Regions from separate parts of the Tepiditoga spiralis genome, predicted to be linked through region 1. Evidence: riboswitches for the same ligand, from Rfam matches in the RefSeq annotation. Region 1 holds a riboswitch; each other region holds the start of a gene.

Region 1 (4,297 bases):
CCAACAAAACCTATTATACCAGTTTTAGAAACGGCAATTGAAACTGCTAAAACATTTATTCCTATTAAAATTATTTTTATTTTCTCTGGATTTATTCCAGAATAAACAGCCATATGTTCTCCCATTGAGAGAACATTTAACTGTTTTGAAAATAATAAAGAAGTTATTATTTGTAAAAATAAAACAAATAATAATATATAGCAATCTTTCCAAGTTAAAGATGCTGTACTCCCCATTAACCATATGTTTACATGAATTAAGTTTTTCCAATACATAACAGTAAATAAGGTTGTTATTGAGTTAAATAAAAAACTTACAATAACACCACTTAAAATCAAAGACAATATTGGTATTTTTTTCCCTTCTTTTGCAATTAAAAATACTAATATAGTTGAAAAAACACCAAAAAAGAAGGCTGTACTTTCCATTCCAAAAGGTAATTTTATTGCATATATCATTGTTAGAGCTGAATAAATAACCGCTCCAAAACTTGCACCAGAAGATATACCCAAAATATACGGATCTGCAAGTGGATTTTGAATTATTAATTGCAGTATATTTCCTGAAATTGCAAGTATTGCACCGGTAATAAAGCTTCCTAAAACTCTTGGAAGTCTTATATTTAATATTATATTAGTATATATTTTGTTTGGATTTTTATTAAAAAAAATTAAAAGAATATCTTTGAAACTCAATTTAACAGTTCCAAATGAATTAAAAAATATTATTAAAATAAAACTACTTATCATTAAAAATAGAAAAAGGGGCAAAGCCCCTTTTAAATTTTTTTTCAATTTAATTCACCAATTTTTTTATTTAAATCTTCAAGTACATTTATAAGCGATGGTGAGGCTTGAGAAGCTTTATTTCCATCTATCAATATTATTTTTCCATTTTTTATTGCATTAACATCTTTAAATTGTTCTGCTGACATTAACTTATCTTTAGATGATGTATCTCCTGGATAATAAGAAGGAACTATTATTGCATCTGGATTTTCATTAACAACAAATTCTGGTCCAACAGATAACCATCCATTGTTTCCAGTGTAAGGAGCTACTAGGTTTAATCCACCTGCATAGGCTATCATTTCATTTGTAAAAGAACCTGTTCCTGCTGTCCAAATTGTAGAAACATTGTTTGAAACCATTGCATACATTACTCTTGGTTTATTCTTTTTATTTGAATTACTCTTAGCAATTGAAATTACCTTTGCTCTTAAAGAAGAAGATAGTTTTTCCGCTTCTTTAGATTTTCCTAATATTGTACCAATAACAGATACATCTCTAAGTATTTCATTAAATGATGTTGGATTTATAACAAATGCTTTTATACCATATTTTTCAAGTTTTTTAACTTCTGGTTCTTGAAATCCTCCAGTTAAAAAAACAACATCTGGATTCAATGAAACTATTTTTTCAATGTTAAGAGGAACCATATTTCCTATTTTTTCTGCAAGAGGCAATTTTAATTTCATACCTATTTTTAAAGAGTTATTCTTTAAATTATTAGCTTTTTTTATTTCATTTAATCTTGCATCAGAATATCCAAATTTTTGCATTATACTGTATAATGTATCACCTTTTTTTACTGTATAAGATATTTCATTTCCAATTGAAGTATCCCAATCAGTAACTCCTACTACTTTACCTTTTAAGTTCAAATTAGAAATAAAATCAGATATTGATGGAGCTGCACATATAACTCTATTTACTGATGTTTCAAATGTAACCACTCTTCCTATATCATCTATTACAGTGAGAGAAAATGATACTAATGCAACAACTACAAATAAAATCGTTAAAAGTTTTTTCACCTTATACTCCTCCTATTTATTTATTACGCCAAAAAAATAAGCCCCCCCTTCTGGCGCGGAAGGTTGGTTTTTGTTTCAAATTTATTAAGTATCCCGGCTTTACGGTGGCGCGACCGCAACAGAATTTCACTGTTTTCCCTTAATAAATTCATGCAAATTATACCACTTTAAATTAAAAAAAACAAGTCTAATAATACTTATTTTTTATCATTTTTTATTTTTAAACTTAAATATACTCAATACTCTTTGATATTTTAACTTTATGTTGTATAATATCTTGAGAAAATAGTAAGAGGTGAATTTTATGCTAATAAGACTAGAAGATATTGCACATAACTTTGGAACACAAGAATTATTTTTTGATGTTAATTTAACTGTATATGAACAAGATAGAATAGCTTTAATCGGTCAAAATGGAAGTGGTAAAACCACTCTTTTAAATATACTTTCCGGTGAAATAGAACCTACTGAAGGAAAAATAATAAGAAGTAACTCTTTAAAAGAAAGCTTTTTAAAACAATTTAGAATAACAAATCCAGAATTAACTTTATTTGATTTTGTAAAAGAAGCTGTAACGGATGTTGAAGAAGTAATGATAGATAAAACAGTTAGAAGCATAGTCGTTGGTCTTGGATTCGATGAATCTCAATGGACAAGAAAAATTTCTACACTCAGTGGTGGAGAATTAACACGTCTTTCTCTTGGAAAAGCTTTAGCTGGAAACCATAATCTTTTGTTGCTTGATGAACCTACTAATCATTTAGACCTGTACTCTATAAAATGGTTACAAAAATACTTAAAAAACTATAAAGGAGCAATAATTTTAATATCTCATGATAGAGATTTTTTAAATGGAATTTGTAATAAATATGTAGAAATAAATAATTATAAACTATGGCAATTTAATGGAACTTATGACAAATATATTGACCAAAGAGAAAAAGTAATAATTTCTACAGAAGCACGAAAGAAAAATCTTTTAAAAGAAATTAAAAGAGTAGAAAACATGATAGCTATGTATAGAAAATTTGGAACAGAAAAAATGGTTAGACAAGCAATTATAAGAGAAAGGACATTAAAAAAATTAAAAGAAGAATATTCTGAAATAGAACAACTAACTCAAGACAGAGGAATAAAAATAAAAATTCCAGAACCAACTAGAACTGGACACGTTGTTTTAAAAGTTGAAAATCTAAACTTTTCTTATGAAGATAAACCTCTTTTAAACAAAATATCCTTTGATGTTATGGAAGGAGAAAAGGTTTCTATAATAGGAAAAAATGGATCTGGTAAAAGTACCTTAATAAAAATACTATCAAATAAACTCAAACCACTATCAGGAATGTATGAATGGGGATACAACATAAAAGTTGGTTATTTAGATCAGGTTATTTCTTCATTTGACAAAAGTATAGATATGCTTTCTGAAACTTGGAAATTTGTTCCAGATTGGCCTGATTATGAAGTTAGAAAGTATCTTGGGAGATTTGGTTTTTATGGTGATAATGTATTTAAAAAAATAGAAGATTTATCTGGTGGGGAATTAACAAGATTAGCTCTTGCAAAAATAATTTTAACAAAACCAAATGTATTAGTACTCGATGAACCTACTAATCACTTAGACATAATAACTGTAGGAGTTCTTGAAGAAACTTTAAAAGAATTTAAAGGTGCAATTATATTAATATCACATGATGAAAGACTGATAAAAAATATCAGCAATAAATTTGTTTTTATAAAAGATGGGAAATCAAAAGTTTCTAAAGAATTAAATGATTTTCTTGAAGATATAAAAAATGATTCTTTTAAAATTGAAAAAAGAAAAAAAGACACTTCAAATTATGCAGAAATAAAAAAATTAAAAAACAGAAAAAAAACATTAGAAAGAAGAAAGCTTCAAATTCAAAATGAAGCTAATAACACTTTCGAACGATTAGATGATCTAGAAAAATTAATGATAACTCATGGAAATAATTATTCAAAAGTTATGGAATTAATGGAAGAAAAGGAACAGCTTGAAAAGAATTTAGAAAAAATAGAATTAGAAGAAGTAGAAATTAATGAAGAATTAAATCAAATGGAGGATTTAATATGAATGGAATTTACTCAGACCAAACCAAACTTTACTTGACTCCAGAAGAACCTATTGTAGGTGAAAAAGTAAAAATAAGAGTTAGAGTTCCAAAATATCTCGGCAAAGTATTGGGAAGCGTTTATGTAACACCTGAAAAAAATATAAAAAAATACAGAAATATAAAAATGAAGCTCATAAAAGAAACAGAACTTTTTGTTTATTTTGAAAGATCTTTTATAATGCCAGATAGAAATATTCATTATCATTTTGAAATAGAACTTTTAGATAAAAATCAAAAAATAAAATATGATGCAATGGGATTAGTAAACAAACGTTCTATACATAATTTTGTTTTAATCCCAAATTTTAAAACTCCAGAATGGTCTCATGGATCTATTTATTATCAA
Region 2 (4,297 bases), 810 kb from region 1:
GGAGCTTTTAATTATATATCAATTATAATATTAATATTTGGATTAATATTTTCAATAATAATTTCATATTTATTAGCAAAAAAATCTTTGAGTCCAACTATAAAAATTTCAAAAAAACTCTCTAAAATTAATATAGAAAATTTAGAAAGAGTTCCAGAACAAAAAACTATTGAATTTCAAGTATTAGCAAATCGATTAAACTCTATGTTAGACAGAATCGAACAAGGATATGAAATTCAAAAACAATTTGTTTCAGATGTTTCCCATGAACTAAGAACACCTTTGACAACATTAAATGGTTATATTAAAATGTTAAAGCGTTGGGGAAAAAATGATGAAAAATTATTAGAAGAATCAATAGAAAAAATTGAAACATCAACCAATTATTTAAAATCTATGATAGAAAAACTTCTAATTTTATCTAAACCAGACTTTAATCCTGAAATATCTATTTTTAATATTTCAGATGCAATTAAAGAAGTTTTAAAACTATATAACACTCAAGAAAGAAAATTTATAGAAAAAGGAACATCCTTTAATGTAGAAACATCCTTTGAATACTTAATTATAATACTTAAAACATTAATAGAAAATGCAGTAAAATATTCGGAAAAAGAAATAGAAATAATTTATGATAAAAATTCAATAATTATTAAAGATTTTGGTATTGGTATACCAGAAGATAAAGTTGAACATATATTTGAAAGATTTTATCAAGCTGATACTTCAAGAAAAGATTTTGGGCACGGATTAGGTCTTTCAATAGCAAAAAAATTATGTGAAAAATTAAATATCAAAATTGTAGCAAACTCAAAAATAAATGAAGGAAGTTCATTTAAACTTATGTTTGGAGGAAAAAATAGTGAAAATTGATATGGAATATACCTTAAACTATTTAAAAGAAATAATGAAAGTACATAGTCCATCTGGAGATACAGAAAAAGGCATAAAAAATGTAGAAGAAGAGTTTGATAAACTTAAAATATCTCATAAAAGAACTAAAAAAGGGGCTATTATAGCAACAATAAAAGGAAAAGATGATGAACATCATAAAACTATATCAGCTCATATAGATACACTTGGAGCCATGGTTAAAGAAATAAAAAATAACGGAAGATTAAAAATGGCGCAAATAGGAGGTTTTTCTTGGACTTCTGTTGAAGGAGAAAATGTTATAGTAAAAACATTAAATGGAGAAGAATATACAGGAACAATTTTATTTGATAAACAATCTGTACATATACATGGAATGATTCCTCGTGAAACAATTAGATCTGATGAAAATATGGAAATAAGATTAGATGAAGACGTAAAAAATAAAGATGACGTTTTAAAATTAGGAATTAATGTTGGAGACTTTGTTTACTGCGAAACAAGAACTACTATTACAAAAAATGGTTATATAAAATCAAGATATTTAGATGATAAAGCCGCCGTTGCAATAATTATGGGCATTTGTAAGTATATTAAGGATAATAATATAGAACCAAAATATACAACTCACTTTTTTATAAGTAATTATGAAGAAGTTGGTCATGGAATATCTGCTATTCCAGAAAAAACTGATGAATTTATTGCAATAGACATAGGAACGGTTGGACTCGGTCAAAACTCTGATGAATTTTCTGTTTGTATTTCAGCAAGAGATACATCGGGACCTTATGACTTTTCATTTAGAAAAAAATTACAAAAAATATGTGAAAAAAACAATATACAATATAAAGTAGACATGTATAATAGATATGGTTCTGATGCAAGCAAACTAGTTCATCAAGGTGTTGATGTAAATTATGCACTCCTTGGGCCTGGTGTAGATGCTACACATCATTATGAAAGAACTCATATAAAATCTTTAGATAATACTGCTAAACTCTTATTAAACTATATCGTTTAATTTAAATTAGAAGGTTTACACGTAATATAATCTTAGCAAATTAAAAATTATATAAATTTTAAAATAATTCATCTCATTTTATTACATGTATATATTACAAATAAATAATAAATTTAGAATTAAGGCATTTAGGAATTTGGTGAAAATCCAAAACGGTCCAGCCACCGTAACTGAGAACGAACACTACAAAATACCACTGAGAAATCGGGAAGGTGTAGTTAGTAGAATGATACAGAAGTCGGGAGACCTGTCTTAATTCAATTTTTATCTCAATTTCTTGGTTTGAATTGAGAAAAATTTTTATATGGAGGTATATTATGAAAAAAATTATTTTTAAAGAGTATTTTTTTGCAACTATTGGAGCTTTATTAACTGCATTTGGACTTGCTGTATTCTTAATGCCACATGATATAGCTTGTGGTGGAGCAAATGGTCTTGCAATTGTTTTAAACAGTGTAATTCATGTTCCAGTTGGTATATTGATGTATGGTGTCAATATTATTCTATTTATCCTTTCATTTATTTTTATAGGAAAAGAGTTTGGAGCAAAAAGTATATATTGTACTTTTATTCTTAACTTTTTTGTTGATATGTTTGATAGAATACTCCCTATACCAAAATACACTGGAAATGATATGTTTTTAGCTGTATTTTTTGGAGTTGTTATATCTGCTGCAGGTATGGCAATTACTTTTTCACAAAATGCATCAACAGGTGGAACTGACATAATTGCTAAAATATTTAATAAATATTTTGGACTTTCACTTGGTATAGGTCTTTTAATGTCTGATTTAATTATAGGTCTTCTTGCAGGAATTGCATATGATCCAACAGTTGGAATGTATTCTATTGTATCAGTTATTATAAATGGCTTAACAGTTGATTTCATTATTAGAGGAATAACAACAGATGTTACAATGATGATAATATCTGAAAAGAAAAAAGAAATATTAGAATATATCTTAAAAGATTTAGATAGAGGTGCATCACTTATAAACGCTGAAGGAGCTTATTCTGGACAAAAAAAACAATTTATATATGTAGCTTTAAGTAGAAGAGAAAAAAATGAAATGATACATAAAATTCAATCGATTGATCCAGATGCTTTCATAACTGTACAACCAATTTCTACGGTAATTGGATATGGTTTTAAAAACTTCAAACAAGTAATATAATTTTTTAATTTTTATCTTATACGACAAAAATATGCAAATTTGATAAATCAATTTGCATATTTTTTTATACTAAAAATTATTAAAAAATAGTAATAGTTGACAAAAAATTAAAAAAATGATATCATTCACTTAGTGAATGAATAATCGAGGTGTAATATGTTTAAATTTGAAGAATATTCTTTTTTTAATCCATCACCAAACTTTAGAGAAATGGTTCTTTTACAAATAATATCAAAGGATTCTAATGTATCTCAAGAAATACTTGCAAAAAATGCTGGAATAGCGCCGTCAATGGTAAATAGATACTTAAAAGAGTTTGAAGAAAAAAAGTACATAAACAAAGTTGGAAAAACGAGAAGAAGTATGCAGTATAAATTGACTGAAGATGGAATAAAGAGATTACAGTTTTTAATAGTTTCTTATACCAGCGAAGTATCGAAGATGTATGCAGAAACAAAAATATCTTTTGATGGTGTTTTATATCAAATAAAAAATAAATCTTTAAAGAACATATATTTATACGGTGCAGGTGTTGTTGGAGGAATACTTTTAAAAGTTTTAAATAGTGAAAACATAGAAATAAAAGGCTTTATAGATGAATCACCATTAAAAATAGGAGAAAAACTTTACAATATAAAAATTTTTTCTCCAGAATCAATGAAAAATAAAAATTATGATGCAATTATAATAGCTTCATTTAGACATTATGAAGAAATATTGAAAAAAGCAAAAAACTTTGGATTAAAAAATATACAAATTTTTAAAATAGACAATGAAGGAAAGGTTTCATTGAAGGAGGCTTAAATATGAAAGTACCACTTTTTGATATGACAAGGCAGTATGAAAAAATAAGAACTGAAGTTTTAAATACAATTGATGAGATTTTTAAAAGCGGAAAGGTTGTTCTTGGAAAACATGTAAAAAATTTAGAAGAAAATATAGAAAAATATATGAATGTTAAAAATGCAATTGGTGTTGCAAATGGTTCAGATGCACTTGTTATTGCTGTAAAAGCTTTAAATTTAAATCCTGGTGATTATGTAATAACAACACCTTACACATTTTTTGCAACTGCAAGTTGTATAGTTAGAAATGGATTAACTCCAATCTTTGTGGATATAGAAGAAAAATATTATAACATAGATTTAAATGAAGTAGAAAGAATTTTAAAAACACATCCACAAAAAGAAAAAATAAAGGCAATAATACCTGTTCATTTATTTGGAAA
Region 3 (4,297 bases), 560 kb from region 1:
AAGTTCATTCCTAAAAATTGTTTTAAATTTCCAAAGAATAAAGAACTCATTAAAACTCCTCCCGTTATTCCAAAACTAAATTTGACAACTCCAAAATTAAATTTTATTTTCCCTATAATAATTCCAATTATAATAATTAATGAAAAAGCTATAAAATCAAAGTTTTTTTCATTGTATTGAGTTTCTTTAACATCATTTTTTAAATTTTGTAGTTCTTTTTCAATGTTTATTTTAAATATTTTTGGTAGTAAATACATTGATAAAACTACTACTAGAACTCCTGGTATATATCCAAGGGCATAACCATATCCTACTTGTGTTTCATGAAATTTAGAAGTTTCAAGTGCAGAAGCAAAACCTGGTGAACTTGTTAAAGCACCAGTAAAAATACCACTAAAAATATATTTGTTTGCATTAAATAATTTTTTTAATATAGTGGTGAAAAACATTCCAGAGGAAGTTATTAAGAATCCTAAAAATATAAATTTTAAACCATATTTTTTTATTACATGTATTATGTCTTTTGATGCAAGTAATCCTACTGATGATATGAATAGTATCAAAGAAAAAGAAAAAAAGTTTTTTGAAATTAGACCATTTGTATTTATTTTATTAAATAAATCAGTGTTTTTTTCTATTATAGTTGTTGTTAACCACCCAATAAAAAATCCACTAAATAAAACACCAGAAGTTCCAAGTTTTGTGATTTTTCCAAGTATTAATCCAGTTAAAATTGATAAAAATAGTAAAAAAAATGGATTTAAAAATAAAATTTTTATCTACCTCCATAAAAAAATTTTAATAAAAAGGGGAATTATTCCCCTTTTTATTAATTTATACTAACTCGGGTATAGATTTTGAAACAGGAATTCCCATTTGAAATAATTTTTCTTCTTTATATTCAATACTACCTTCAAAACCTTCTATTATTGCACCTGCATGTCCCATACGTTTTCCTTTTGGTGCAGTTCTTCCGGCAAAAAATACTTTTATTTTTCCATTATATTGTTTATTTAAAGCATATTCTATTCCTGTTATTTCATCATTTCCTCCAACTTCACCTATTATTATTACTTTTTTTATGTTATTATCTATAATATAATCAAAAGCTTCAGCAATAGATGTTCCAATTATTGGATCACCACCCAAGCCAATAGCAACTTTAACTCCTGTTGAATACATAGAAATATAATTTGAAACCTCATACATTAATGTTCCACTTCTTGATATGATAGCAGTATCACCAGCTTTGAATGCCCTTTCTGGCATTATTCCTATTTTAGATATATTTGTTAATATCATTCCTGGACAGTTTGGTCCTATTATAATTATGTTCTTTGCTTTTGCATACTTATATACTTCAAGCATATCATGTTGAGGGATATGTTCTGTAATTATAATAATCTTTTTAATTCCATTATTTATTGCATCTAAAATAGCTTCTCTTGCAAATTTAGCAGGTACAAATATTATGCTTGTATCAGCATGATAGATTTCAACAGCTTTCTTTACAGAATTAACTACAGGTACATTATGAACAAAATTTATATTAGTATTTTTAGATGTTCCACAAACTATATTTGTTCCATATTCTTTCATTTTTTTTGTATGAAAACTTCCTGATTTTCCTGTTATTCCTTGTACACAAACCTTTTCGTTTCCTGTAATCATACTCTTTCACCTTCTTTTATCATACTATACATATCTTCATAAAATGGTATATTATTTTCTATTAATATTTTTTTTGCTTTTTTCTCATTCGTTCCTGTTAATCTTATAAATAGCTTTATATCTTTGTTTTTTTTAGTAAAGTTAACTATAGCATTAGCTATTACATCACATTCTGTTATTCCGCCAAAAATATTCATTACTATTTTTTTAATACCTTCGTTTTTTAATAGTTCAAGAGCCATTATTGTATTTTCTTCATTTGCTCCTCCACCTAAATCTAAAAAGTTTGCAGGAGTTCCACCGTACATCTTAACAGTATCCATAGTTGCCATAACTATTCCTGCACCGCATCCTATTATTCCTGTATCTCCATTTAATTTTACATAATGAAATGGATATTGAGTTTCTTCTTCAAATTCTTGTGCCCACTTTTGCCTATAAATTGCATTGTCATCTAAATGAAAAACAGCATCAAGAGCACAAATACTTCCATCTTTTAACTCTGCAAGTGGATTTATTTCTAATAAGGTTAAATCTTTTTCTCTGAAAATTTTTCTTAACTTTGGTAAAATATTTTTTATTTTAACTGGAAGCTTATCTATAATGCTTTCAAAATTTCCGGTTATTAAACTCTCTGAATCTTCTATGTCTATTCCGCCATCTTTAGAAAATCCTATTATTATGTCCTTTTGTGTTCTATCTAAAATTAAGGATAAATAATATTCTTTTTTTATTTCTTTTTTTTCTTCAATTAAAACTCCGTAAGGCTTTTCTCCTTTTATCTTTTTTTCTAAAAGTAAACTTAGTTTTTTCTTAAAATCATTACATTCATCTGAAAATAAAATTCCACCCGCTTTCATTCTTCCACCAACTAGTACTTGTGATTTTAAAACACAAGGTAAAATATTGCACTGTACTTCTTTTTCTCTTGTTAAAAAAGATTTTGGAACTTTAATACCATTTTTAGAAAGGATTTCCTTTCCAACAAATTCATGAATTTTCATAAATAACCTCCTTTTTTATATAAAAACCCTTCTCACCTCTCCCGCGAGAGTGAGAATATCTTAGAATTGAAGGCAGGTCTCCCGACTTCCGGATCATTCTAATAACTACGCCTTCCCGATTTTATCAGTGGCATTTTGTAGTGTTCGTTCTCGGTTACGGTGGCGGGGCCGTAATGGAGTTTCACCATTTTCCCTTTTAATAAAAAAACCAACAATTCCGTGGGTTATTTACTTTTCAAAGTATATTATATCACTTTGAAAAAAATTTCATAGTTTTTTTATCTTATTAAAAAAACAATTAAATCTATTTGTTTTTAATTAATGTAAAAAATCATAATTCTTTCAAAAAAATTCAAAATATAAAAAATTAAATTTTTTACTCATTAATTATCAGAATATTGTTACGATTGCTTAACCGAAATAATAAAAGTAAATGATATAATAAGATTGAAAATGAAATATGTTATGGAAAGGAGGAATTGATATGAGATTTAACCCAGAAGATTTTTCAGAAAAAGCACTATCAGCAATACAAGAAGCTAATTTATTAGCTCAGGGAAACACAAATAATGTTGTTACTCCAGATCATTTGGCACTTGCAATAATAGAAACGAAAGAACCAAAAATAGCTGATGTTTTTTACAAAAACAATATATATCATGTTGAAAATCAATTAAAAAATTATATTCATAGTCAAAATGGAATGTATTCAAGTAATTCAAATCAAATTTATTTATCAAATGAAGTAGCAGGCGTTTTTAATACTGCAAAGATAGAATCAAATAAACTTGGATTAAAAAAAGTTACACTTTTGGTGCTGTTAATGGCAATATTAATGGAAGGGAATTCTTATTCTGCTAAAATATTAAATGAGTCAACAGATAAAGAAAAAATAGAAGAAGTTATAAAAAAGTATATTGAAAATGGTGAAGATGAAGAAATGAATGAAAGTGAAGATGATCCATTAAAAAAATATACAGTAAACTTAAATCAAAGGGCAAAAGCTGGTAAACTCATGCCTGTTATAGGAAGAGACGATGAAATTTATAGAATGATAGAAATTTTATCAAGAAAAGCAAAAAATAATCCGGTATTAATAGGAGATCCTGGAGTAGGTAAAACAGCTATAGTTGAAGGATTAGCTCAAAATATTGTTAAAGGATTTGCACCAAAATTTTTAAAAAATAAAACTATTCTTCAATTAGACCTAGCAAGATTAATTGCTGGTTCTAAGTTTAGAGGTGAATTTGAAGAAAGATTAAAAAATGTTATAGATGAAGTTATGAAAAAACAAAATGAAGTAATATTATTTATAGATGAACTTCATACTATAATAGGTTCTGGTGCTGTTGAAGGAGGTTCAATGGATGCAGCTAATATCTTAAAGCCAGCTCTTGCAAGAGGGGAAATAAAAGTAATTGGAGCTACAACTATGGAAGAGTATAGAAAGTATATAGAAAAAGATAAAGCCCTTGCAAGAAGATTTCAGCCTGTAACTATTGAAGAACCATCAGAAGAAGAAGCAATACAAATTTTAAATGGATTAAAAGAAAGTTATGAAAAACATCATGGAGTAGAAATAACTCAAGAAGCAATAAATGCAGCTGTTAAACTTTCTTCAA

What was found. Region 1 has a riboswitch for cobalamin ahead of IGS63_RS06145 (ABC transporter substrate-binding protein). Riboswitches for the same ligand answer to the same signal wherever they lie in the genome.
Region 2: another riboswitch for cobalamin. It lies ahead of IGS63_RS02270 (YitT family protein); the one in region 1 lies ahead of IGS63_RS06145 (ABC transporter substrate-binding protein).
Region 3: another riboswitch for cobalamin. It lies ahead of IGS63_RS03425 (ATP-grasp domain-containing protein); the one in region 1 lies ahead of IGS63_RS06145 (ABC transporter substrate-binding protein).

What each region holds. Positions count from the first base shown of each region.
Region 1 is NZ_AP018712.1:1,316,673-1,320,969, reverse strand. It holds gene IGS63_RS06150 (FecCD family ABC transporter permease) at 1-770, opposite strand, end outside; gene IGS63_RS06145 (ABC transporter substrate-binding protein) at 791-1,816, opposite strand; adenosylcobalamin-variant (AdoCbl-variant) riboswitch at 1,895-1,965, opposite strand; gene abc-f (ribosomal protection-like ABC-F family protein) at 2,121-3,911, shown strand; gene IGS63_RS06135 (glycoside hydrolase family 13 protein) at 3,908-4,297, shown strand, end outside.
Region 2 is NZ_AP018712.1:510,773-515,069, forward strand. It holds gene IGS63_RS02260 (sensor histidine kinase) at 1-873, shown strand, start outside; gene IGS63_RS02265 (M42 family metallopeptidase) at 863-1,894, shown strand; cobalamin riboswitch at 2,000-2,163, shown strand; gene IGS63_RS02270 (YitT family protein) at 2,212-3,069, shown strand; gene IGS63_RS02275 (winged helix-turn-helix transcriptional regulator) at 3,226-3,873, shown strand; gene IGS63_RS02280 (DegT/DnrJ/EryC1/StrS family aminotransferase) at 3,876-4,297, shown strand, end outside.
Region 3 is NZ_AP018712.1:755,980-760,276, reverse strand. It holds gene IGS63_RS03435 (aspartate-alanine antiporter-like transporter) at 1-734, opposite strand, end outside; gene IGS63_RS03430 (succinate--CoA ligase subunit alpha) at 835-1,671, opposite strand; gene IGS63_RS03425 (ATP-grasp domain-containing protein) at 1,668-2,675, opposite strand; cobalamin riboswitch at 2,730-2,903, opposite strand; gene IGS63_RS03420 (ATP-dependent Clp protease ATP-binding subunit) at 3,160-4,297, shown strand, end outside.